4 regions of the Klenkia terrae genome follow, and region 3 is predicted to be linked to each of the others. Evidence: riboswitches for the same ligand, from Rfam matches in the RefSeq annotation. Region 3 holds a riboswitch; each other region holds the start of a gene.
What was found. A riboswitch is a leader RNA that binds a small molecule or an ion and turns the genes downstream of it on or off. The one in region 3 is predicted to bind cobalamin.
Positions count from the first base shown of each region.

Region 1: linked by a shared signal. The riboswitch ahead of UXQ13_RS17730 (ABC transporter substrate-binding protein) and the one ahead of UXQ13_RS08145 (energy-coupling factor ABC transporter permease) in region 3 are both predicted to bind cobalamin.
Region 2: linked by a shared signal. The riboswitch ahead of UXQ13_RS00285 (putative cobaltochelatase) and the one ahead of UXQ13_RS08145 (energy-coupling factor ABC transporter permease) in region 3 are both predicted to bind cobalamin.
Region 4: linked by a shared signal. The riboswitch ahead of UXQ13_RS02630 (ABC transporter substrate-binding protein) and the one ahead of UXQ13_RS08145 (energy-coupling factor ABC transporter permease) in region 3 are both predicted to bind cobalamin.

Region 1 covers NZ_JBAPLV010000022.1:11,231-15,871, reverse strand. Annotated here, with positions in the region: gene UXQ13_RS17740 (ATP-binding cassette domain-containing protein) at 1-87, opposite strand, end outside; gene UXQ13_RS17735 (ATP-binding cassette domain-containing protein) at 84-788, opposite strand; gene UXQ13_RS17730 (ABC transporter substrate-binding protein) at 794-2,263, opposite strand; cobalamin riboswitch at 2,390-2,572, opposite strand; gene UXQ13_RS17725 (FAD-binding and (Fe-S)-binding domain-containing protein) at 2,603-4,641, shown strand, end outside.
Region 2 covers NZ_JBAPLV010000001.1:58,807-63,447, forward strand. Annotated here, with positions in the region: gene cobO (cob(I)yrinic acid a,c-diamide adenosyltransferase) at 1-494, opposite strand, end outside; gene UXQ13_RS00285 (putative cobaltochelatase) at 496-2,568, opposite strand; cobalamin riboswitch at 2,607-2,744, opposite strand; gene UXQ13_RS00290 (hypothetical protein) at 2,773-3,237, shown strand; gene UXQ13_RS00295 (hypothetical protein) at 3,234-3,665, shown strand; gene UXQ13_RS00300 (transcriptional regulator) at 3,662-3,955, shown strand; gene UXQ13_RS00305 (DUF1990 family protein) at 3,942-4,493, opposite strand; gene UXQ13_RS00310 (AbrB family transcriptional regulator) at 4,512-4,641, shown strand, end outside.
Region 3 covers NZ_JBAPLV010000007.1:6,535-11,175, forward strand. Annotated here, with positions in the region: gene UXQ13_RS08125 (MerR family transcriptional regulator) at 1-136, shown strand, start outside; gene UXQ13_RS08130 (energy-coupling factor ABC transporter ATP-binding protein) at 170-1,027, opposite strand; gene cbiQ (cobalt ECF transporter T component CbiQ) at 1,024-1,761, opposite strand; gene UXQ13_RS08140 (energy-coupling factor ABC transporter substrate-binding protein) at 1,758-2,084, opposite strand; gene UXQ13_RS08145 (energy-coupling factor ABC transporter permease) at 2,081-2,767, opposite strand; cobalamin riboswitch at 2,839-3,011, opposite strand; gene UXQ13_RS08150 (ArsR/SmtB family transcription factor) at 3,258-3,617, opposite strand; gene UXQ13_RS08155 (FAD-dependent oxidoreductase) at 3,672-4,641, shown strand, end outside.
Region 4 covers NZ_JBAPLV010000002.1:126,060-130,700, forward strand. Annotated here, with positions in the region: gene UXQ13_RS02625 (ABC transporter permease) at 1-221, opposite strand, end outside; gene UXQ13_RS02630 (ABC transporter substrate-binding protein) at 218-1,780, opposite strand; cobalamin riboswitch at 1,846-2,047, opposite strand; gene UXQ13_RS02635 (sigma-70 family RNA polymerase sigma factor) at 2,211-2,771, opposite strand; partial or broken gene UXQ13_RS02640 (zf-HC2 domain-containing protein) at 2,829-2,927, shown strand; gene UXQ13_RS02645 (hypothetical protein) at 3,177-3,554, shown strand; gene UXQ13_RS02650 (SCO family protein) at 3,713-4,402, shown strand.

The sequences.
Region 1 (4,641 bases), on a different contig from region 3:
GTGCCGGCCGGTCGGCACGGCGAGGTCGACGCCGTCCAGCGCCCGGACCCCGGGGTACCCGCGCACCAGCCCGCGCAGCTCGATCACGCGAGCTCCCCGGCCCGCGCGGCGGCGACGAGGTCCCGGGTCAGCGGGTGCCGGGGGTCGGCGAGCAGGTCCGCCGGGCGGCCCTCCTCGACCACGACGCCGTCCTCGAGCACCAGCACCCGGGTGCACAGCCGGGCCACCACGGCCAGGTCGTGGCTGACCAGCACCAGCGCCGGGGCGAGCGCGTCCAGCAGGTCCAGCACGGCGGCCTGGCCCACGGTGTCCAGCGCGGTGGTCGGCTCGTCGGCGACCAGCAGCCGCGGGTCGCCGGCCAGCGCCAGGGCCAGCGCGACCCGCTGCCGCTGCCCGCCGGACAGCGTCGCGGGCCACGCGCGGAGGGTGCCCGGCGGCAGGCCGAGCCGGTCCAGCACACCGGCCGCGTGCTCCCGGGCGGCGGCGCGGGACAGCCCGCGCAGCCGGCGCAGCGGCCCGGTCAGCTGGGCGCCGACCCTGGCGAGGGGGTCCAGGGCGGTGGCGCCGTCCTGGAACACCGCGCCGGCCCGGCCGGCCACCTGCACCGAGCCGGTGGTGGTCAGCCCGGCCGGGAGCTCGTCGAGCAGCGCGGCCACCAGCAGGGACTTGCCCGAGCCCGAGGCACCCACCAGCCCGACCCGCTCGCCGTCGGCCACCGCCAGGTCGACGGGGCCGGCCAGCCGGCGGTCGCCGGCCGCGACCGTGAGCCCGCTGACCCGGGCGACCACGCCGGTCAGGAGACCGCGGTGTCGACGGTGATGATCGACCGCTCCCACGGGTCCGCGGCCAGCCCGCTCACCCGGTCGGCGACGCCGAACCGGGTGCGGTCGTGGACCACCGGGACGACGGCGTCGGACCCCAGCACGGTGCGCTCCACGGCGAGCGCGACCTGGTTGCGGGCCGCGACGTCGGTCAGCTGCGACCCGGCGGCGAGCTCGGCGTCCACCGCGGGGTCGCAGAACTGCGACAGGTCGTACCCGCCGGCGCAGCCGAAGTCCGAGGCCAGGTAGGACAGCGGGTCGGCGGTGTCCTGGCCGTAGGACCGGCTCATCAGCACCGCGTCGTAGCGGCCGTCGAGGTAGTCGGCCTCCATGTCGGAGTACAGGCCCACCTGCAGGTCGACGGTGAACCCGGCGGTGCGCAGCGCGTCGGCGACCGCGGCGGCCACCTCGGGCATCTCGGCGCGGTCGGAGAACGTGGCCAGGCTGACCGCCTGCCCGCTCGCCGGCACGGCCGACGGGTAGGTGGGCGGCTGCCGGTCCGCGGCCCAGGTCGAGGTGGGCCCGAACAGGCCCTGCGGCGGGTCGGCCTGGCCCTCGTAGAGCGTGCCGGCGACGTCCAGGCCGGCCACCGCCTGCCGGGCGGTCTCGCGCAGCCCGGGGTCGGCGAAAACCGGCGAGGTGGTGGTCAGGTGCAGCGAGACGGTGCGCGGCAGCGGCACCGACTGCAGCCGGTGACCCGACCCGAGGCCGTCGACCTGGGAGACCGGAACGGCCTGGGCGACGTCGACCTCGTCGGCGCGCAGGGCCGCTGTCCGGCCGGTGCCGTCGGACAGGAAGGTGACGTCCACGCCGTCGGCGGCCGGGGCGCCGCCCCAGTAGTCGGGGTCGGCGTCCAGGGTCGCCCCGCTGGTGCCGGTGACCGCGGTCAGCTCGTAGGGGCCGGTGCCGGTGCCCACCAGGTCCGGGGACGACGGGTCGGCGTACGCGCCGGGGGAGAGCACCACCAGCTCCGGCGAGGTCAGCCGCTGCGGCAGCACCGGGTCGGGTGCGGCGGTGGCGAGGGTCAGGGTGTCCTCGTCGGCCGCGGCGACGGTCAGCTCCACGCCGGACAGCGCCCGCGGGCTGGGGTCGGCGTCCACCGCGTGCTGCAGGGACGCCGCCACCACGTCGGCGGTCATCGCCGTCCCGTCGTGGAAGGTGACGTCGTCGCGCAGGTCGAACTGCCAGGTGAGGTCGTCGACCTGGGTCCAGGAGGTGGCCAGCAGCGGCTCGGGTGCACCGGCCGGGTCCAGCCGGACCAGGGTCTCGGTGGCGCCCACGCCGTAGCCGATGACGGCGTCGTCGCTGTAGGGCGACAGCCCGGCGACCGGGGCGAAGGCGTAGGCCAGCCGGATCCGGTCGCCGTCCGCGGACGGCGAGGACCCGCCGCCGCAGGCGGTCAGGGTCAGCAGGGCGGCGATGCCCAGGGTGGTCCTCTTCACGGCTCTCTCCTCGCGAGCGGCGGGAGGTCCGCGACGCCGGGGGAGGGAACGGGCAGGGGTGACCCCGCCGTCGTCCGGACCCGCCCACGAGGTCGCCGACCGACCACGCGGGAGGCCGCGCGGCCGCATCTGGCAGGTCTTCGGACTCGCGGGCACGGGCACGGGTGCCCACCTACTGGCCGTCGCTTCCCAGGTCCGGGGACCCAGTGCTGATGACGGCGGTCGTTCCTGCTCACCGCTGCGGGGCAGTCCCGGACTCGCACCGGGTTCCCTCTTGCCCCGGCCGCCTCGCGGCGGCCGGACCAGCTGCGCCGCCCACCCTAGAGGCACACTGGCCCGGTGGCGGTCGAGGAGCTGGTGGCCGGTCTGCGGGCGGCCGGGTTGGCCGAGGTCGAGGACGGCACCCGGCGGCGCGCGGAGTACAGCTCCGACGCCTCCAACCACCGCGTGGTGCCGACCGCGGTGGCCTACCCGCGGGACGCCGACGAGGTGCTGGCCGCCCTGGCGGTGTGCCGCGAGCTCGCCGTCCCGCTGACGATGCGTGGCGGCGGCACCTCGATCGCCGGCAACGCGATCGGACCTGGCCTGGTGCTGGACACCTCCCGGCACCTCACCCGGCTGCAGGCGCTGGACCCCGACGCCCGCACCGCCGTCGTCCAGCCCGGCGTGGTGCTGGACCGGATCACCGACGCCGGTGCCCCGCACGGGCTGGCCTACGGCCCCGACCCGTCGACGCACTCCCGGGCCACCATCGGCGGCACGATCGGCAACAACGCCTGCGGCGCGCACGCGATGAGCCTCGGTCGGGCCGCCGACACGGTGGTCTCCCTGCAGGTGGCGACGGCGGCGGGCGAGGTGTTCGACGCCGGGCCCGGGTCCGCGGGCCCGGTCGACCTGTGGCCGGTGGTGGACGCCAACCTGGCCGCCGTCCGCACCGGGTCCGGGCGGTTCCGCCGGCAGGTGTCGGGCTACTCGCTGGAGCACCTGCTGCCCGAGCGCGGCCGGCACGTGGGCCGGTTCCTGGCCGGCTCGGAGGGCACCCTCGCCGTCCTGCTGCAGGCCACCGTCTCCCTGGCCGAGGTGCCGGCGGCCACCGCGCTGGTGGTGCTGGGCTACCCGGACATGCCGGCCGCCGCCGACGCCGTGCCCGGGCTGCTGCCGCACGCGCCCCGTGCGGTGGAGGGGATGGACGCCCGGCTGGTCGACGTCGTCCGCCGCCGCCGGGGGGCCGCCGCGGTGCCGGATCTGCCGCGCGGCGACGGCTGGCTGTTCGTCGAGGTCGCGGGGGAGTCGGCCGCGGCCGCCCAGGACGCCGCCCGCCGGCTGGTGGCCGACGCCGGGGCGCTGGACTCCTTGGTGGTCGGCGGCGCCGACGCGCTGCGGCTGTGGCGGATCCGGGAGGACGGCGCCGGGCTCGGCGGGCGCACCCCGGCCGGGGCGCCGGCCTGGCCCGGGTGGGAGGACGCCGCCGTCCCGCCGGAGCACCTGGGCGCCTACCTGCGCGACTTCCGCGGCCTGCTCGACGCGCACGGCCTGGACGCGCTGGTCTACGGCCACCTCGGCGACGGCTGCGTGCACGCCCGGATCGACTTCCCGCTGGCCGACCGGCCGCACGTGCTGCGCGAGTTCGTCGAGGCCGCCGCCGACGTGGTCGCCGGGTACGGCGGGTCGGTCTCCGGCGAGCACGGCGACGGCCGGGCCCGCAGCGAGCTGCTGCCGCGGATGTACGGCCCCGAGCTGCTGGCCGCGTTCGCCGCGGTCAAGCACGCCTTCGACCCGACCGGGCTGCTCAACCCCGGGGTGCTGGTCGACCCCGAACCCCTGGACGCCACCCTCCGGCTGCCCGCCGCGCACCCGCTGCCCAGCCGGGCCTTCCCGCTGACCTCGGACGCCGGCGACCTGTCGGTGGCCGCGCACCGCTGCGTCGGGGTGGGCCGCTGCCGCGCCGACGCCACGGCCACCGGCGGCGTCATGTGCCCGTCGTTCCTGGCCACCGGCGACGAGAAGGACTCCACCCGTGGCCGCGCCCGGGTGCTGCAGGAGGCGGCCAACGGCACGCTGGTCGGCGGGCTGGGCTCGCCGGAGGTGCTGGAGTCCCTGGACCTGTGCCTGTCCTGCAAGGGCTGCGCGGTGGACTGCCCGGCCGGGGTGGACATGGCCACCTACAAGGCCGAGGTGCTGCACGCCCGGTACCGACGCTGGTGGCGGCCGCGGTCGCACTGGTCGCTGGGCTGGCTGCCGCTGACCGCCCGGCTGGCCGCCCGCGCGCCCCGTCTGGTCAACGCGGTGCTGGGGACGGCGGCCGGGGGTGCACTGGCCCGGGCCGCCGGCGGCATCGACCGGGACCGCGAGCTGCCGCGGTTCGCCGACCAGACCTT
Region 2 (4,641 bases), on a different contig from region 3:
ACGACGTGCTGGTTGCCGGGTCGGTCGCGCATCGTCTGCACGACGTCCTCGACGTCGACCCAGCCCCACTTCATCGGGTAGGTGAACTCGTCGAGCACGTAGAACCTGTGCGCCTCGGCGGCCAGGTCGCGCTTGATCTGCGCCCAGCCCTCGGCGGCGTCGGCGGCGTGGTCGACCTCCGAGCCGGCCCGGCGGGACCAGGACCAGCCCGAGCCCATCTTGTGCCAGACCACCGGCCCGCCCTGGCCGGTCTGCGCGTGCACCTCGCCCAGCGCGGTCAGCGCGTTCTCCTCGCCGACCTTCCACTTGGCGCTCTTGACGAACTGGTAGACCGCGATCGACCAGCCCTGGTTCCACGCCCGCATCGCCATCCCGAAGGCGGCGGTGGACTTGCCCTTCATCTCCCCGGTGTGCACCGCCAGCAGCGGCCGGTTGCGGCGCTGCCGGGTGGTGAGCCCGTCGACGGGGACCGCCGTCACCTGTCCCTGGGGCATGTCAGGCAGCCGCCTTCACGGTCGAGACGAGTTCCTGCGCGCCCAGTTCCTCCAGGCACAGCGTCTGCGCGCCCAGGTGGACGCCCAGGGTGTGCGCGAGGCCGAGCTTCACGAACCCGGACTCGCAGTCCACGACGACGCTCGCGGTGCCGGCGGCCTGCAGCAGCCCGGCGGCGCGGTGCGCCTGTGCGAGGTGGTCGGTGCCGCGCTCGCCGGTGGCCCGGCCGTCGGTGACCACGACCAGCAGCGGACGGCGGCGCGGGTCGCGCACCCGCTCCACCCGCAGCGTCTCGTGCGCCCGCAGCAGCCCGGCGGCGATCGGGGACCGGCCGCCGGTGGGCAGGTCGGTCAGCCGCGCGGCCGCGGCCTCCACCGACCAGGTCGGCGGCAGCGCGAGGACGGCGTCGGAGCCGCGGAAGGTGACCAGCCCGACCTTGTCCCGGCGCTGGTAGGCGTCGGTCAGCAGCGAGAGGACGGCGCCCTTCACCGCGGCCATCCGGGTGCGCGAGCCCATCGATCCCGAGGCGTCGACGACGAAGAGCACCAGGTTGCCCTCGCGGCCCTCCAGGTCGGCCTGCCGCAGGTCCTCCCGGGCCAGCCGCAGCCCGGGACCGGAGCGACCGCGGGCCAGCTGGTGCGGGGCGGCGGCGAGCACGGTGTCCACCAGGTGCAGCCGGGTCACGCTGCCCTCGGGACGGCGGGAGCCGACCACCCGGCCGCGCTCGCTGCGGGCCCGGGACCGTCGTCCGGCGACGCCGTCCCCGATGCCGGGGACCTCGAGCCGGCGGGCGCGGAACGCCTCGTCGGGCGCCACGGCGGCCCGCTCGGGCGCCGGTGCGGCCTCCGCGTGGGGGGCGTCGTCGGTCGGGGGCGAGGGATCCCCTCCCGAACCCTGGGCCGCGGACCCTTCGGTAGGGGCTCCCTCGCCTGCCTCGGAGGAGGGCTGGTCGGGGCCCTGGCCCGGATCCGGGGAGCCGCCGTCCGGGGAGCCGCCGTCCGGGGAGCCGCCGTCCGGGCCGCCGTCGCCCTCGGGGGCCGTGTCGTCCGGGTCGGGCTCGGGGTCGTCGGGGCGGGCGTCGTCCAGGGCCTGCTCGAGGGTGTCCTCGTCCAGGCCGGGGGCGTCGAAGGGGTTGCGGCGGCGGCGGTGCGGCAGGGCCAGGCGGGCGGCGACCCGGACGTCGTCCTCGGTCACGTCGGTGCGGCCCGACCAGGCGGCGTGCGCGATCGCGGCCCGGGCGGTGACGATGTCGGCGCGCAGGCCGTCGACGCCGAAGGCGGCGCAGACCGCGGTGACCTGGGACAGCGCGGCGTCGCCCAGCACCACCTGCGGCAGCAGGGCGCGGGCGGCGGCGATCCGGTCGGCCAGCGCCGTCTCCTCGCCGGCCCAGCGCGCCTCGAACCCGGCCGGGTCGGCGTCGGCGGCGAACCGGCGGCGCACGACCTCGGCGCGCAGGCCCGGCTCGCGCGGGGCGGCGACCTCGACGGTGAGCCCGAACCGGTCCAGCAGCTGGGGGCGGAGCTCGCCCTCCTCGGGGTTCATGGTGCCGACCAGCAGGAACCGGGCGGCGTGCTGCACCGAGACGCCCTCGCGCTCGACGTAGGCCCGGCCCAGCGCGGCGGCGTCCAGCAGCAGGTCGACCAGGTGGTCGTGCAGCAGGTTGACCTCGTCGACGTAGAGCACGCCGCGGTGCGCGGCCGCCAGCAGGCCGGGCTCGAAGCTCTTCACGCCCTCGGTCAGCGCGCGCTCGATGTCCAGCGAGCCGACCAGCCGGTCCTCCGAGGCACCGACCGGCAGCTCGACGAGCCGGGCCGGGCGGGTCTGCGCACCGGCGCCGGGCTCGTGCGGACCGTCCGGGCAGGCCGGGTCGGGCGCCGCGGGGTCGCAGCCGAACCGGCACCCGGGGACGACGTCGACCGGCGGCAGGACGGCGGCCAGCGCACGGACCGCCGTCGACTTGGCCGTGCCCTTCTCACCGCGCACCAGCACGCCGCCGACGGCGGGGGAGACGGCGTTGAGGAGCAGGGCCAGGCGCATGTCGTCCATGCCGACGACCGCGCTGAACGGGTAGACCACGGGTGCGCATCCTCTCCCCGGGTGTCCGCGCCCGGAGGTGGCAGGTGGCGACGGCCGCAGTTCCTGGCTCACCCCGGGGGGCTGACAGTGGCGGGACCGCGCCGGAGTCGCACCGGCTTCCTGCACTGCCGTCGCAGTTCGCCGCCAATGAGACCACGCCCGATGACTTGACGATTCGGAAAGTCGTCCGGCAGACTTTCCGACATGGAAAGAGACGATGCGGTGCGGGACCGGGCGGTGGCCGACCTGGCTGCCCTGCAGACCGACCGGGCGGCGCTGGCCGACCGGCTGCGGCAACCGGGGTGGTACGACCCGGCGCTGGGGGTGCTGGTCGGGGGCTTCTTCGCGACCTACTCCTTCGCCTTCCCGTGGCTCACCCTGGTCGCGGTGCCGGTCTTCCTCGGCGGGATCGCCCTGCTGGCCGCCGGCTACCGGCGGCACACCGGGCTGTGGGTGAACGGCTTCAACGGCGGACCGTCCACCAAGCCGGTCATCGCGGCCTGGGGCGCCGCGTGCCTGGTCCTGCTCGTCGTCGGGCCGGCGCTCGAGGTCGGGTTCGGCGTCCGGTACGCGATGGTGGTGACCGGCGTCGTCCTGGGTGTCGCGGCCGCGCTGCTCAGCCGCCGCTGGACGACGGTCTCCCAGCGCGAGCTGCGGGGCGAGCGATGAGCGCCGACCGGGACCGCGCCGCCGCCGACCTCGCCGCGCTCGACCGCGACCGGGCCGCGCTGGCCGACCGGGTGGCGCCCCCGCGCTGGTTCGGTCCGGCGATCGGGCTGCTGCTGTTCGCCTTCGTCTCCTCGAACGCGCTGGACTCCCCGTGGGTCACCGCGCCGGCCGTGCTGGTGTTCGGCCTGGGGATCGGGCTGCTCGTCGGGGTCTACCGGCGCTCCACCGGGGTGTGGGTGCACACCCCGCCCCGGGTGCTGGCCGGCTGGGCGGCGTTCGTCCTCGTGGTGCTCGTGCCGGCGTTCGCGCTCGGCGACGAGCGACCGTGGCTGTTCGTGGTGGCCGGCGCGGTGCTGGGGATCGCGGTCGCCGTCCTGTCCGCCCGGTGGACCCGGGCCTGGCAGCGCGAGCTGCGGGAGGGGGTGTGACCACCGTCGAGCCCCGCTTCGACCAAGTGGTGCACGCCCCGCCGCGGCTGCAGGTCTGCGGGCTGCTCGCCGCGGTGGACTCGATGGACTTCGCCGCCGTCCGCGACGCCGTCGGGGTGAGCGACTCGGTGCTGTCCAAGCACGTCAAGCAGCTCGAGGACGCCGGCTACGTGCGGGTCCGCAAGGCCACGGTGGCCTCCCGGCAGCGCACCTCGCTGTCGCTGTCGCCGGCCGGCCGGTCGGCCTTCACCGCGCACGTCGCCGAGCTCCGCCGGATCACCGGCGGCTGATCCGGTCCACCGGCCCTCGGGTCGGGTGGACCAGGGCCCGGCGGTACCGACGTCGGTAGACCCGCTGGGCCACCAGCAGCAGCGGGAACAGCGGTCGCCAGATCCCCGTCCCGGGGCGGGTCAGGGACCGCAGGGTCAGCCAGACCGCACCCTCGGCGTCCCGGTGCACGACGAAGGCCTCCTCGCCGGAGACGGGGTGCCCCGGGCGGGTGCCGTAGGCGAAGCCCCTGCGGTCGGGGGTGTCCACGACGGCCACCACCCGGATCGGCTCGCGCACGCGCAGGGGCCCGACCGCGGCGACGAGCACCAGGTCCGCACCGGTGGTGACCGGGCCGGGCGGGTGGACGGCGAAGCCGCTGCGGGGCTTGACCGCCCACCGCATCAGCGCACCCGCCGCGGTCCAGGCGTCGTCCCCCCGACCCACCAGCACGGTCTCCTCGTGCACCCGGGAACCGGGGGCGTCGGGGTCCCACCGGGCGTCGGCCGGGCGGGTCGCCCCCGGGAACGGGTACCCGAGGTCCGGGGCGGCAGGGTCCACGCCGCCATCCTGCCCGCGGTGACCTGGGTCCTGGTGCTTCAGTGGGCGGTGATGAACCGGCGGCTGCTCCTGGACTGGCTGGGTGTGCTGGCGGTCGCGGCGGCCCTGTCGGGGCTGCTCACCCTGCTCGGCGTGCCCTCGGCGACGC
Region 3 (4,641 bases):
CAAACAGGACCGGCTCGACCGACTCGCCCGACGGCTGGCCGCCGCCGACGACGCGCTCGCCCGCTGCCCGGATTCTCAGGCGCACTGCCAGTCCGAGTGTGCGCTCCGCCTGAGCCCGGACGCCGTGCGGAGCTGACCGCACGGCAGTGAGCCACCACCTGGCGCCAGGTCATGAGCGTCCGGGGGTGGTCGGCGCGGTACCGGTGGGGAGCGCCGCGAGCAGAGCTTCGGTGTCCCGGGGCAGCGGCCCCTCGGGGAGCAGCCCGAGCTGATGCAGCCGGGCACCGACGGAGAGCGCCCACGGTCGGTCCAAGCGGGCCCGGGCGAGCAGGGCGTCGTCGCCGAGGACGGGCTCGGGCTCGCCCTGCACCACCCGGCCGTCCACGACCACCGCGACCTCGTCGGCCCACCCCAGCGCCAGGTCGACGTCGTGCGTGCTCATCACCACCGTCGAGCCCCGGCGCTGCAGGCGGTCGAGGGCGGCGAGGGCCTCGGTCACCGCGGAGGGGTCCAACCCGGCGGTGGGCTCGTCGAGCAGCAGCACCCGTGGGCGCATCGCCACCGCACCGGCGATGGCCACCCGCTTGCGTTCCCCGTAGGACAGTTGGTGGGTGGGCCGAGCAGCCAGCCCCGTGACGGCGAGCAGCTCGAGGGCCTCGACGACCCGCGCACGGACCTCGTCCTCGGCCAGGTCCATGTTCAGCGGGCCGAAGGAGACGTCCTGCGCGACCGAGGCGCTGAAGAGCTGGTCGTCGGGGTCCTGCAGCACCAGCTGGACCTGCTGGCGGTGTGCCTGCAGTCCGCGGCGGGTGTGCTCCAGGGCTGCGTCGTCCAGGCTGATCCGGCCCGAGGCCGGGACGAGGGCGCCGGACAGGCAGCGCAGCAGGGTGGTCTTGCCCGAGCCGTTGGCACCCAGCACCGCCAGCCGTCGCCCCTCCGGCACGGCCAGCGACGCCCGGTCCAGCACCCTGCTGCCCCGGGAGTAGCCGACCACCACGTCGGTCGCCGCCAGCCGTCCGCCGCTCACGACAGGACCACGGTGAGCCCGCACAGGACGGTCAGCCCGAGCACGGTGCCGGCCAGGAACGACCGGGAGGACGGCAGCACCTCGGGCAGCACGCGCAGGTCGGTGGTCATGCCGCGGCCGGCCAGGCCTCCCTGCAGCCGGCGAGCCCGGTCCCAGGAGCGGGTGAGCACGGCGGCGGCCAGGAGGCCGGAGGACCGGTAGCTGCGCCGGGCCGTGGAGTACCCGAGTCGGGACGTCTGCGCCTCGCGGATCGTGCGCATGCTGATCAGGAGGACGAACAGCAGTCGGTAGATCATCGACGCCACCTCCACGACCGCGGCGGGCACCCGGGCCCGGCGCAGCGCCGGCAGCAGGTCCGACACCGGGGTGGTGGTGGCCAGCAGCATGACCGCGGCGCCGCCGGCCAGCGCATGCCCGACCAGCGCACCTCCGGTCGCCGCTGCATCCGGCGCCCAGCCGATGCCGTCGGTGGACACCTGCACGACCGCGGTGACGGCGCCGACGGCGACGAAGGCCAGCGGCAGGCGCACCGCCCGCGCGAACACCCGGGCCGGGACCCGCGCCGGGCCCAGGGCCAGGCCGACAGCTGTGAGCCCGACCAGCAGGGAGCCCGGCCAGACCGGGAGCACCAGGGCGCACAGCACCAACCCCAGGGTCAGCAGCAGCTTGTCCCCGACCGCCCGGGGCCGCCAGGTGCTGGCCCAGGCTGCGTCGTCGACGGCCAGGCCGGTCACGGGGTGGTGTCGGCGGGCCCGCTGGTCGGTGCCTCGGCCGTCGCTCGGGACCGCCGCCCGCGCAACCGGCCCAGCACATACCCCAGGACGCCGCCGCCGAGCGCGGCCTGCAGGGCGAACAGCCCGGACTCGACCTCGCTGGAACCGGGGGAGAAGACGGAGTCGAACCACGGCTCGTAGCCCGGGTTGCTGGCCTGGATCTCCGCGGTGGCCACGCTGTCGGTCCCGGCGTAGTCGCTGGGGGCGCCCAACACCAGCGGCAGGGCGAACAGCGCCACGACGGACGCGACCAGGGCGAGGGTGACCCACGTACGCCGGGTCATCGGGTCGCCTCGTCGGTGGGCTGCGGCCGCAGGACACCCAGCCGCTCCAGCTCCGGGCGGGCGTTGACGGTCAGCACACGGAACAGCAGCACGCCCAGGAACCCCTCGGCGACGGCCAGCGGCACCTGGGTGACGGCGAAGACCCCGAGGAACTTCACCGCGGCACCGAGGAAGCCGCTCTCGGCGTCGGGGAAGGCCAGTGCGAGCTGCAGCGAGGTCGTCACGTAGGTCGACAGGTCCGCGATCATCATGCCCGCGAACACCCCGACCAGCAGGTTGCCCGAGGCGCGGCGGGCCAGCCGATAGGTGCCGTACCCCGCCCACGGTCCGACGACGGCCATGGAGAAGGCGTTGGCCCCCAGGGTGGTGAGTCCGCCGTGGGCCAGCAGGAGGGCCTGGAACAGCAGCACCACCGTGCCCAGCAAGGCCATCACCGGTGGCCGGAAGAGGATCGCGCCCACCCCGGTGCCGGTGGGGTGCGACGACGAGCCCGTCACCGAGGGCAGCTTGATCGCGCTGAGCACGAACGTGAAGGCACCCGCGGCGCCCAGCAGCAGCGTGGACTCCGGGTTCTCCCTCACCTCCTTGACCACGGCGCGTGCCCCGTGGACGACGAAGGGCGCCGCGGCGATGGTCCAGCCGATCGCGTGGGCAGGGGGCAGGAAGCCCTCAGCGATGTGCACGGAGCACCACAGCCGGGGCGAGCAGGGCAGGAGTCAGCACGGGGTCGGTCCTCTCCCGGGTGTCCACGCCCGGAATCGCAGGGACGACGGCTGGAGTCTCCTGGCTCCCGGATCGGCACCCGTCCCCGACCTTCCCGGCCCAGGGCCAGTGGTCGAGCGTGGGGACGGACTCCCCGGACACAGTGGCGGGACCGCGCCGGGATCGCACCGGGCTTCCTCCACTGCCGTCGTGGTCACCACAGCACACCACACCCGCCACCACCCGGACAGGGCCCGGGTGCTGCTCGAACGGTTGTGCAGATACGTGCTCAGCAGGTTGGTCAGGCCCCGTCGGGCCACGGAGCGAGCGGGTCAGCTGCTCGAGGGATGAGGCTGCATGTCGGGCTCGGTGGCACCCCGGTCGTCCACACCGACTTCACTGAGGTCGCAACCCTTGAGATCGGACTCGCCGAGCCCGGTGCACTGCTCAGCACCGGACCTGCCCCGGGGGTCAGCGGCAGCAGGCGTCGGCGCCTTCGGGTGTGAGGGCGGCGAGGGTGGCGAGGGTCTTGACGGGGCCGGCGAGGGCTTCGCAGCACAGGGCGTAGACGTTGCTGCGGCCGCGGGGGGTGACGGTGACCAGGCCTTCCTCGCGGAGGGGGGCGAGGTGGTGGCTGACGAGGGTCTGGCCCATGCCGCTGGCGTCGGTGAGTTCGCGGACGGTGGCCGGCCCTTCGGCGAGCAGGAGGACCAGGTGCAGTCGGTTGGGGTCGCCCAGGGCCTTGAGCTGGGGGGCGAGCAGGCGTGCGCGGTCGGCGGGTGAGGTGAGCTCGTCGACACCGAGCAGGCGCACGTCCAGGTCCTGGGTCACGCACCGAGTATTGCACCTGTTGTTGTCAACAGCATCCGCTGTTACGTTCGGTTCATGAGCGCACCCACCACCGCAGACCTCCCTGTCGTCGTCATCGGTGCCGGCCCGGTCGGGCTGGCCGCCGCCGCGCACCTGCTCGAGCGCGGCCTGGAGCCGCTGGTGCTGGAAGCCGGTGACCGGCCGGGAGCGGCGGTGGCGCGGTGGGGGCACGTGCGGTTGTTCTCCCCGTGGGAGTACGACGTGGATGCCGCCGCGGCCCGGCTGCTGGAGCGCACCGGGTGGGAGTCCCCGGCCGCCGATGAGCTGCCCACCGGCGCCGAGCTGGTCGAGAACTACCTGGCCCCGCTGGCAGCCACCCCGGAGCTGGCGCCGCGGATCCGCACGGGCGTGCGCGTGGAGGCGGTGTCCCGGGTCGGGGTGGACAAGACCCGCGGCCTGGGCCGGGAGGGCCGGCCCTACCTGGTTCGCACGGTCCGCGACGGGATCGTCGTCGACCTGACCGCCCGGGCGGTCATCGACACCTCGGGTACGTGGGGTCAGCGCAACCCGCTGGGTGCCTCCGGGCTGCCGGCGGTGGGGGAGTCGGCGGCCGAGCGGTGGTTGGTCGGGCCGCTGCCCGACGTGCTGGGCCGGGACCGGGCCCGGTTCGCCGGCCGGCACACCCTGGTCGTCGGGATGGGGCACTCGGCGGCGAACACGCTGCTGGCCCTGACCCGGCTGCAGGGTGAGGAGCCGGGGACGGAGATCAGCTGGGCGATCCGGGGCCGGTCGCCGGCCCGGTTGTACGGGGGTGGGGACTCCGATGGCCTGCCCGCCCGCGGTCTGCTGGGCTCGGACCTGAAGGCGGCCGTGGCGACCGGCGCGATCACCCTGCACCGGGAGGTCACGATCACCGAACTGACCCCGGCCGGGGACCAGGTCGTCGTGCGCGGCATCGGCCGGGACCAGGCGCCGCTGGCACTGACGGTGGACGCGGTAGCTGCTGCGACCGGTTTCCGGCCCGACCTGGGGATGCTGCGGGAGC
Region 4 (4,641 bases), on a different contig from region 3:
GTGAGCCAGTCCCAGAACCGCAGCGGCAGGGGCTGGTCCACGCCCAGCTCGGCGCGGACCTGGGCCACGGCCGTCGGCGTGGGGTCCTGCACGCCGCGGGCGGACAGCACCCGGCGGGCGGGGTCGCCGGGGGCGGCGACCAGCAGTGCGAAGGTGAGGATCGCACCGCCGGCCGCCGTCCCCAGGGCCTGACCCAGCCGCCGCAGGGCGGCGCGGGTCACGCCGCGGCGGGTGCGGTGTCCGCGGTCACCCACAGGTTGCTGATCGGGGTCTCGTACCCCGACCACGCCTGGTTGCTGACCACCGCGGGCAGTCGCAACACGGTGGCCGCGAAGTAGCCCTGGTCGTGGATGACGGTCTGGATGCGCTCGAGCAGGTCGGTGCGCTCGGCGTCGTCGAAGCTGACCGACAGCCGGGCGACCAGGTCGTCCAGGGTGGCGTCGGAGACCCCGCCGTAGTTCTCGCTGCCCCCGGTGACCAGCCCGTCGGTGAGTCCCTCGACCGGGCTGCCACCGAAGGAGACCAGGGAGTCCCCGACGATCGCGGCGTCCCAGTCGCTGCCCTCGCGGGCGGCGGTGACGTCGTCGACCTGGCTGACCTGCACGTCGATCCCGACCTCGCCCAGCTGCACCTGCAGGGCCTCGGCCAGGGTGGTCGAGTCCGGCTGCTGCGGGTAGCTCAGCAGCCGCAGGGTCAGCGGGACGCCGTCCCTGGTGCGGGTGCCGTCGGCGCCGGCGCCGGCGCCGGCGGTCCAGCCTGCGGCCTCGAGCTGGTCGGCGGCGGCGTCGAGGTCGGTCTCCTGGGTGTCCACGGCGTAGGGCAGGGACGGGGCGAAGACGCTGGTCGCGGTGTCGGCCAGTCCGTCCAGTACATCCTCGACCAGGGCCCGGTAGTCCACCGCCAGCAGCGCGGCGGTGCGGACGGCGGGGTCGTCCCAGCCGGGGGAGCGGGTGTTGAAGCTCAACGAGAAGGTCGAGCCGGTGGGCTCCCCGGTCACCCAGACCGCATCGTCGCGGCCCTCCAGGGTCTGCTCGATCGCGGTCGGCATGTACAGCGCGAGGTCGGCCTCCCCGGTCTGCACCGCCTGCACCCGCGAGCTGGCCTCGGGCACGAACTTCACCGTCAGCGCACTCAGCGCCGGGGTGCCACCCCAGTAGCCCGCCACCGGGACCAGCTCGGCGGCCTGGTCGTCCAGGCTCTGCACCGCGTAGGGCCCGGTGTACAGGTCGGCGTCCACCAGCGCCGAGGGGGCGTCGCCGGCGGCCAGGTGGTCCTCGTAGCCGGCGACGTCGAACACCGGCACCATCGACTCGTCGGCGAACACGCTGGCCAGGGTCGGCACCGGCCGCGAGGTGGTCACCGTGACCTCGTCCTGCCCCGTCACCTCCGCCGAGGCGAGCGCCGAGGCGCTGGCGAAGCTGTCGACGTTCTCCGCCGTCCAGGTCAGCAGATCGGCCAGGGCCCGGGCGTCGAAGCCGGCGCCGTCGGTGAACGCCACGCCCTCGTTGAGCGTCAGCGTCCAGGTGGTGTCATCGGTGCTCTGCAGGTCCGACAGCACCCATGGCTCCGGGGTGCCCTCGCGGGTCGGGCGCATCAGCAACTCGACGTAGCCGAACTCCGGGCCCCAGAAGGCGTTCTCCAGCGGGTCGAGGTCGTCGATGGCGAAGCTGGTCGCGATCGTCAACGTGGCCGGGGCCTCGGGGTCCGCGGCGGCGTCACCTCCGCCGCCGGTGGTCGCGCAGGCGCTCAACGCCAGTGCGGCGATGGACAGGGCGGTCACGGGCCGGACCTTCGTGGACAGGACAGCACGCAGCGTCATCAGATGTCTCCGCCAGCACCTCGTGGATGACTCCCGATGCCGTGGCCGGTCTCCTGGCTGACAGGTGTCGGTCTCACCCCGCCTTCCCGGACCGCCGACGTGCGGGTCCAGTGGCTGCCTCGGCCCCACGAGTGGGCGAAGGCGAGGAGCGAGACCACCTGATCACAGTGGCGAGGGCCGCGCCGGCATCACACCGGCTTCCCGAGCACCACGGCGGGCGGAACTCGCGAGCCCGCTGGTGCGGGCTCGCTCCCTCAGTCGCCCGAGCCGGACCAGGGGTTCCGAGACCCCCCAGCCGTGACCTCATCGTTATCTCGGGCGAGTCTGCCGACAGCTCGGCCTCGGTGCCCGGCGACGAGACCTGTGCCCACCGGTCCGTGCCCTCCGGGCATCAGGCTCGGCGGCGGGGCTCGGCGTGGCTGACCATGGCGGCCACGAGGTCGGCCCGGGCCCGGGCGACCCGCGAACGGATGGTGCCGACGGGGCAGCCGATGACCTCGGCTGCCTCGCTGTAGGGAAGCCCCAGCAGTTGGGTGAGCACGAAGGCTTCCCGCCGTTGCGGCTCCAGCCGATCCAGGGCATCACGGGCGGCCACCGTGCCGCCGACCTCGTCGGTGACGGCGGGGTGCTCGCCCAGCAGGGACTCCACCTCCTGGCCACCCCCGACGAACACGAGCCTGCGCCGCTGCTTGTAGCGCAGGTGGTCGGCGCACACCCGGCGGGCGATCGACAGCAACCAGGTGCGCAGACTCGACCGGCCCTGGAACCCGGCCAACGCAGGGATGGCCCGCAGGTACGTCTCCTGGGTGAGGTCGTCGGCCGCTTGCCTGTCCACCAGCCGCGAGCACAACCGCCACACGTCGGTCTGCGTGGCGCGCACGAGCGCGGCGGTGGCCGCGACGTCACCCCCCGCGGCCCGCGCCGCCCACACCTCGAGCTGGTCCACGTCCATCCCGTCGAAGTCGGTGAGCGGCGGAACTCAGCCGCCCCCTGCGACGACTACTGAACCATGGACTGCTCGTCGTTCCGTGAATCGCTGTCGGCCCGGATGGACGGCGAGGCCGGTGACCTCCCCCACCGTTGGGTCGAGGAGCACCTGAGCGGTTGCCTGGCTTGCCAGGGATGGTCCGATGCCGCCGTCGAGGCGACCCGCCGGGTCCGGATGGCTCCCGCCGTACCGGTCCCGGACCTCACGATGGCGGTCCTGACCCGGCTGCCCGAGATGGCGGGCCGCGCAGGTCGGTCCAGGTCGTGGGCGTCGACCACGCTGCGCCTGGCCCTCCTGGCCGTCGGGGCTGGGCAGACGGCGCTGAGCCTCCCGGCGCTCCTCGGGGGGGCGGGCACCATGTCGGCCCCGATGCACGTCGCCCACGAGAGCGGCGCCTGGAATGCCGCGCTCGCCTTCGCCTTCGTCGTCGTCGCGGGCCTGCCCAGGCTGGCGGCAGGCGCCTTGCCGCTGCTCGGGTTCTTCACCTCGGTGCTCACCTTCGTCACCGTGCGGGACCTCCTGGCCAGCCAGGTGGGTACTGGTCGTGCCGCCGGGCACCTGCTCCTGCTGGCCGGGACCCTGCTGGTGGCAGCGCTGGCGTGGCACGGGCGTCCACGCGCTTCGGTGCGGTCCGCGGCCGTCGCCCGAGCCCGGTGGCCGGAGCAGCGCTCGCGTGCACCCCGGTGGGTCCTCCGCACCACGGAGGCCCCCGTCCCCCTGCGTCGGGAGCACCAGGTGCAGACGTGAGGATGGGTCCTCCGGGCCGTCTGGGCGGGCTCTCCCCGACGTAGCCCGCCGGGGGGCGCCTGGCCGGGACCCCCGACGCGTGCCCCGCGGCCCGGAGGGGCACAGCTACGACTGAACACCCCACACACCTCCCTCACCACAGAACGAGGCACAGACCGATGCGCAGCACCCACCGGAGCCGCACCCTGCTGGGGGCCGCCCTGCTCAGCGCCTCCCTGCTGTTGGCCGGCTGCGGTACCCCGGCCAGCTCCCCGGACACGGGCGCCACCGCCGACGGCGGCGGCATGGCCGGGATGTCCATGCCACCGGCGCCGGCCACCCTCTCGGCACCCGACAACCCCTACGAGGGCCTCAACCTCGCCACCCCGTTCCAGAAGCCGACCTTCACGTTGACCGACCAGTCCGGTGCCGCGTACGACTTCGCGGCCCGCACCGGGGATGCGCCGACGTTGTTGTTCTTCGGCTACACGAACTGCCCCGACGTGTGCCCCACCACGATGGCCGACGTCGCGATCGCCCTGCAGACCGTGGACCCGGCGGTCGCCGAGCAGGTGCAGGTCGTCTTCGTGACCACCGACCCCGCGCGCGACACCCCGGCGGTCCTGGGTGAGTACCTCGGACGGTTCAGCTCCGGGGCGGCCGCCCCGTTCGTCGGTCTCACCGGCACCCAGTCCGAGATCGACGCGGCACAGCTGGAGGCGGGGGTGCCGCTCGCTGAGGAGGAGGGCCAGCAGCACTCGTCGCTGGTGCTGCTGTACGGCGACGACGGTCAGGCCCACGTCGCCTTCAACGCCGCGGACGGCTCCAGCGCCATCGCACACGACCTGGCTGTGGTCGCCGGTTCCTGACCGTCGCGGCCTCCCGTGGGCCGCGACGTGCCTGCGGTGGGCAGCTGCGGCGCCCCGGGTGGGCCGGTGGCCGCCAGGATGCCGCTGTCCACCATCGCCACCTGGTCGCTGTGGGCCAGGGCGTGATCGAGGTCGTGGAGCACCGCGACCCTGGTCTGGGGAAGGGCGCCCAGCAGCTCCCCGAGCTCGAGCTGGGCGCGGGCCCCGAGGTGGTCGGTGGGCTCGTCCAGCGGCAGGTG